Mariniflexile sp. TRM1-10: one gene and its partner. The protein of the gene in region 2 interacts with the protein of the main gene of each other region in a pairwise test. Links are inferred from orthologs where the notes say so. Each region holds a gene or a part of one and is shown on either strand. Other genes may lie near its edges.

Evidence for each region.
Region 1: the proteins of CJ739_RS19605 (region 2) and CJ739_RS10350 interact in binary tests that used the Escherichia coli proteins (3 or more experiments, as listed by UniProt). The link is inferred for Mariniflexile sp. TRM1-10 from one-to-one orthologs.

The regions. Positions count from the first base shown.
Region 1 is NZ_CP022985.1:2,447,237-2,450,530, forward strand. Bases 305-3,259 are described here. They hold CJ739_RS10350 (glutamate-5-semialdehyde dehydrogenase), read left to right. Parts: upstream 305-1,161; coding sequence 1,162-2,358; downstream 2,359-3,259. Other genes in these bases: CJ739_RS10345 (aspartate aminotransferase family protein), read left to right, coding at 305-1,055; proB (glutamate 5-kinase), read left to right, coding at 2,361-3,125; CJ739_RS10360 (GNAT family N-acetyltransferase), read left to right, coding at 3,125-3,259. In the rest of the region: more of CJ739_RS10345, read left to right, coding at 1-304; more of CJ739_RS10360, read left to right, coding at 3,260-3,294. UniProt on the Escherichia coli protein: Catalyzes the NADPH-dependent reduction of L-glutamate 5-phosphate into L-glutamate 5-semialdehyde and phosphate. The product spontaneously undergoes cyclization to form 1-pyrroline-5-carboxylate.
Region 2 is NZ_CP022985.1:4,729,616-4,732,944, reverse strand. Bases 294-3,283 are described here. They hold CJ739_RS19605 (LytR/AlgR family response regulator transcription factor), read right to left. Parts: upstream 2,152-3,283; coding sequence 1,435-2,151; downstream 294-1,434. Other genes in these bases: CJ739_RS19600 (sensor histidine kinase), read right to left, coding at 2,152-3,255; lpdA (dihydrolipoyl dehydrogenase), read left to right, coding at 294-1,360. Outside these bases: more of lpdA, read left to right, coding at 1-293. UniProt on the Escherichia coli protein: Member of the two-component regulatory system BtsS/BtsR, which is part of a nutrient-sensing regulatory network composed of BtsS/BtsR, the low-affinity pyruvate signaling system YpdA/YpdB and their respective target proteins, BtsT and YhjX.

The DNA of each region.
Region 1 (3,294 bases), 2.3 Mb from region 2 along the record:
TAGACCTTTACGGAGGTCATGCCGTGATTTCTATAGGGCACTCGCATCCCAATTATGTAGAAGCTGTTACCAATCAAGTTTCTAAATTGGGGTTTTATTCCAATGCGATTCAAAATCCGTTACAGGTTGAATTAGCTGATAAAATTGAAAAATTATCAGGTTGTAAAGGTTACGAATTGTTTTTGTGCAATTCGGGTGCTGAAGCCAATGAAAATGCTTTAAAGTTAGCCTCGTTTAAAACAGGGAAAGCACGAGTTATCGCTTTTAATAATGGGTTTCATGGGCGTACATCGGCAGCGGTGGCAGCAACCGATAATAAAAACATTGTAGCACCAATCAATGCACAACAACAAGTCACTTTTTTGGCTTTGAATGATATTGATGGCGTTAAAAGGGAATTAGAAAAAGGCGATGTTTGTGCGGTTATTGTAGAATTTATTCAAGGTGTTGGTGGGTTGGATCAAGGAACTGCCACATTTTTTGAGGAAGTGGATGCGCTTTGTAAAGCAAACAATACCTATTTTATTGCTGATGAGGTACAATCGGGTTACGGACGTTCGGGGAAATTCTTTGCGTTTCAATATTACAACGTAACACCGGAAATTATTTCAATTGCTAAAGGTATGGGGAATGGTTTTCCGATAGGAGGCATTTTAATACATCCAAGTATTGAAGCAAAACACGGCATGTTGGGCACCACATTTGGCGGAAATCATTTAGCCTGTGCGGCAGGGTTAGCGGTTTTAAATACGATTGAAGACGAGAAATTGATAGATAATGTCAATGACATTTCAGCGTATTTTATTAGTATTGCTAAAACAATTCCGCAGATAAAAAATATTAAAGGAAAAGGATTAATGATTGGATTGGAATTCGACTTTGAAGTTGGAGAGCTAAGGAAAAAGCTTATTTATGAGCACCATATTTTCACTGGTGGCGCTTCAAACAAAAAGTTAATTAGAATTTTACCGCCATTAACCATTAAAAAAGCACATGTAAATCAATTTTTTGAAGCACTTAAGAAAACTCTAGAGCCAATAGAAGTTGAAAAATAGAAATTAAGTCCCAAAGACTCAGAGTTGCAAAGCTTCAAAGACTCAAAGCTTAGAAACTTTGTAACTTTGCAGCTTTGAAGCTTAGTAACTCAAAAAAACAAAAAAAATGAATACTTTATTAAACATAGAAACAAGAAACGACGTATTACTTAAAATGGCAGCACTTTTAGATTCTGAAAGAGCCGCTATCATTAAGATTAACAAAGCCGATTTAGATGCTTATGATGGTGCCGATATTTCTATGTACGACCGTTTAAAAGTAGATGATTCCAAAGTAGATGAAATGATTGCTTCGGTAACACATTTAGCAGCACAAAGAGATCCTGTAGGTATTGAACGCTTTAGTTTTAAGCACGACAATGGGATGCAAGTTTACAATAAAACAGCTTCTTTTGGAACGGTGTTGATTATTTATGAATCGAGACCAGATGTGACAGTCGAGGCCGCAGGAATTGCTTTTAAATCGGGAAATAAAATTCTATTAAAAGGCGGAAAAGAGTCTTTAAAATCTAATTTGAAAATAGTTGAATTGTGGCATCAAGCATTGAAAGAACATGGTGCTTCGACCGATTGGGTTGAATATTTACAATTCAACAGAACGGAGACACAGGCTTTTTTAGAAAATCCAACCCAAAAAGTAGATTTAATTGTACCTCGTGGAGGTGAGCGTTTAATTGCTTTTGTTAAACAGCATGCTACGTGTCCGGTAATTATCAGTGGGCGTGGAAATAACTTTGTGTATGTTCACAAAGAGGCCGATCAACAAATTGCTTTAGACGTGATTATCAATGCAAAAACAGCTAAAATTTCAGCATGTAATGCTTTAGATAAAGTGTTAATTGATGAAAATCTACCAAATAAAGAAGCTTTTATTAAAACTTTGATTTCTAAATTAAAAGAATTTAAAGTACAGATTTTAGGTGATGGAGCCATCTCAAAATTTGAAGGTGTTGAAGCCATTGGGTCTGATGATATCTGGTATGAGGAATTTTTAGATTATAAAATTGCTATGGCAGAAATAGATTCTAATGAAGCCACGATCGCTATGATTAATAAATATTCTGGTGGTCATTCATCTTCTATCATCACAACAAATAATGATGTTGCTGAAACTTTTATGGCCAATGTAGATACAGCAGCGGTTTATCATAACGCATCCACCCGTTTTACCGATGGTAGCCAATTAGGTTTAGGTGGTGAGTTGGCAATCAGTACCGATAAATTACACCAAAGAGGCCCTATTGGATTGGAACATTTGGTAACCAATAAATGGTATGTTCATGGCAATGGACAAATAAGGTAAGCATGCAAAAGAAAAAAAGAATATTGCTTAAAGTAGGTTCTAATACCCTTACTAAAGAAACGGATAACATTTCTAGAGGTAAGATTGAAGATATGGCGAATCAAATCGCTCTTTTACAAGATACTTGCGAGTTCATTATTGTAAGTTCGGGAGCTATTGCCGTGGCAAAACAGTTTGTGAAACTGGAAAGCAAAGGCAAAGATATCAATGTGAAGCAAGCATTAGCATCTATTGGTCAGCCGCATTTAATTCGAATCTATCAAGAAATTTTTAGAGAAGCGGGGTTGTTGACGTCGCAGTGTTTGTTGTCGTATTCCGATTTTGAAAGGGAACAAAGCCGAACAAACATTGTAAACACTATTAATGTTTTGGTTAATAATAATTATATTCCAATCATTAATGAAAATGACACTGTGGCAACCGATGAAATTAAGTTTGGAGATAACGATAAATTAGGGGCATTAACAGCGTCTCTTTTAAAAGCAGATTTGTTTATTATTGCGACCAATACAAACGGTATTTATACTAAAGAATCTATGGAGAATGGCACTCCCAAAACTATTGAGTTGGTAGAAGATTTTGAGGCGTTGGCAAAACAAGTGGTGAGTTCAAAGTCGTCTCACGGAAGTGGCGGCATGCAGTCTAAAATTGAAGCCGCTGAAGTAACAAAAAAAGCAAATATAGAAACGTGGATAGTAAACGGATTGGAAGATAATTTCATGGTAAATGCTATGAATAACAAAGTAGCGTTTACTAAAATAATTTGATGGATTTTAAGTTTATTGATATAAAAAATGAATTTTATAAAGAAGCAGTTTCACTAAGGATAAGGGCTTTTTTTGAAGGAATGCCAAATGCAGCAGATTTGATTAATGACAAATTTGAAGCTAAAGGAGTCCATTTGATTTGTTTAAACAACAATAAAGTTATTGGGAC
Region 2 (3,329 bases):
AGGCTATGTGGCAGCCATTCGTTGCGCACAATTGGGCATGAAAACTGCCATTATAGAAAAATACAACACACTTGGTGGCACTTGCTTAAACGTGGGCTGTATTCCAAGTAAAGCACTTTTAGATTCTTCACATCATTACGAAGATGCCATCAAGCATTTTGAAGAACACGGTATTGAAATTCCTGGAGATATTAAAGTAAATCTTGAAAAAATGATTGCCCGTAAACAAGCTGTGGTAGACCAAACGACAGGAGGTATTGATTTTTTAATGAAGAAGAACAATATTGACGTGTATCAAGGCTTAGGAAGTTTTAAAGATGCCACCCATATTACCATTTCAGGTGATGAAACTCTTGTAATTGAAGCTAAAAACACCATTATAGCTACAGGAAGCAAGCCATCAAGTTTACCGTTTATCAATATTGATAAAGAGCGTATTATAACATCTACCGAAGCATTGAAACTTAAAGAGATACCAAAACATTTAATCATTATTGGTGGTGGTGTTATTGGTTTGGAATTGGGTCAGGTTTACAAACGTTTAGGTGCCGAGATATCGGTTATTGAGTTTATGGATCGTATCATTCCAACGATGGATTCTGGTCTTTCAAAAGAGCTTAATAAAGTATTGAAAAAACAAAAATTCAATATTAATATATCCCATAAAGTGAAATCTGTAGAGCGTGTTGGTGATGAAATTATTGTAAAGGCGGATAATAAAAAAGGGGAAGAAATTGAATTTAGAGGTGATTACTGCTTAGTATCTGTAGGACGCCGTCCGTATACCGATGGATTGAATGCTGAAGCTGCCGGAGTGAAATTAACCGATAGGGGCCAAATAGAAGTGAACGACCATTTACAAACAAGTGCTTCCAACATTTACGCCATTGGAGATGTGGTAAAAGGGGCGATGTTAGCGCATAAAGCTGAAGAAGAAGGCGTATTTGTTGCCGAAACATTGGCAGGACAAAAACCACATATCGATTATAACTTAATTCCGGGTGTTGTTTATACATGGCCAGAAGTTGCTGCGGTTGGTAAAACCGAAGAGCAATTAAAAGAAGCTGGTGTTGAATACAAAACAGGGTCTTTCCCAATGCGTGCTTTAGGTAGAAGTAGAGCCAGTATGGATTTAGATGGTTTTGTTAAGATTTTAGCAGACAAGAAAACCGATGAAATTTTAGGCGTACACATGATTGGTGCCCGTGCTGCCGATATGATTGCGGAAGCTGTGGTTGCTATGGAATTTAGAGCATCTGCTGAAGATGTATCTCGTATGAGCCATGCACATCCAACATTTACCGAAGCTATCAAAGAAGCAGCTTTAGCGGCTACTGACGATAGAGCATTGCATATTTAAGCAAAATTCCTGCGAAGGCAGGAATCTCTTTATAACAAAAAGCGAACCCATTGAGGTTCGCTTTTTTGTTTTCTCTAATACCGTTCCAACCGTTCCAAAACCTCTTTTTTGTAACTTCTGCTAATCGTTAAGGCTTTATGGTTAATGACCACATGTTCATTAGTAAAGGAATTGATATGTGCAATTGAAATGATATAGGAGCGATGGATTCTTAAAAATTGATTGTTTGGAAGTTTAGCCTCAATGGCACTAATCGTTTCCCGTGTAACTATAACTTCGTTTTTTAAGTGAATTTTAATGTAATCACTAAAACTCTCAATGTAAATAATAGCTTCAAAATCTATTTTAATCATGCGTCTGTCTGAACGGACAAACATAAAACTACTGGATTCTAAAGGTTTTTCATCAGTTGTTTTAGGTTGATGATATACTTCAAAATAGGTGTTTATGCTTTGTAACAAACGTTCAAAAGAAATGGGTTTTAATAAATAATCAACTGCTTGAAGCTCAAAACCCTCCACGGCATAATCGCGATAGGCCGTTGTGAATATGATTTTAATGTTTTTATTAATAGACCTAGCTAATGAAATTCCAGAAATATCGGGCATATTAATGTCTAAAAATAGCAAATCAATAGTATGGGTACGAATGATATTGAAAGCTTCCATGGCATTGCTACAGCTTTTCACAATGGTAACATTTTCAATCTTTGAAATATGGGTTGCTATAACGTCCCTTGCAATAGCTTCATCATCAACAATTAAGCAGGATATGTTTTTTTGGTTTTGCAATTAGCTATGTTTTAGTGTCAGTGTTACTTTAAAAAGATCTTCTTTGTTGTCAACTTTTAGAATGTAATGGTCTTTGTATAGAAGGTCTAATCGTTTTTGAATATTTTGCAATCCGATGCCTTTATTTGGTGTTTCACTTTTTGAGCTTGTATTTTCTATTGAAAAATGTATGTTTTCCTTAGTACAGGAGATATCAATTTTAATGGTTAAAATACTGTTTTTTAATCTACCGTGCTTAAAGCTGTTTTCAACAAATGTTAATAATAGCATAGGTGCAATTTTTACTCGATAATCGAGATTTGAATGCTCCGGGGTTTGCTTCGAATTTTCAATGTTCTTCCTATAAATGCCTCGTGGGCTTGCCCCGAGGTCGTTGACTGATTCAATACTATTATGACAATTAAAACTAACAAAAAGAGTGTTGTTGAATCGCATTTTTTCTAATTCAATATAGTCTTTAATATGATTTATTTCATCTGTTAAAAGCACAAAGGGTTTATCAATTTGATAGAGTAAATAATCCAGTAAATTGGATAGTTTTAATATCATTTCAGGAGTTTCGTCAGCTTTTCTTAAAGCAAAGCCATACATTGTATTTAAGGTGTTAAATAAAAAATGGGGATGAATTTGCATTTTAAGGTAGTTCAGCTCTTGCTCTTTAAGTTTTAATTGGGCTTCTAAAATTTTGGTTTCTAACTTTTTGGTTTTTTCGGCGTGGTTTAAATTCAGTTTTAATAACTTAAAGGCACTAACAATAATAATTACTAGATACACGGCAGTGCCAACAAACAATAAGTTTCTGCTGATGGGTGCCATATTTGCATATTGAAAATTAGATAGATAAATCAATCCATAAAAAACAGAAATTACAATAAGATAGGCAGAAATTATAAAGGTATATATGCTGTATAATCCAAAACGAAAATATCGTTTTGTTATAAGGTATTCGGGGATTATTTTATAAATTAAAACATAGGTCGTTGTAATGGTAATGGGCATTAAAAATAAGGAGAATGATAAGATATAATTAAAGTTGGTACTATTAAAACCAAAAAAGTAAGTGTAAAACAACAAAACACCACACCAAAATAATATATGTAGCAATAACTGACCTATTTTTTTTATAATGAATTGTCTTTTTAACATCTTTACCAAATATCAATACAATGATAGCATAT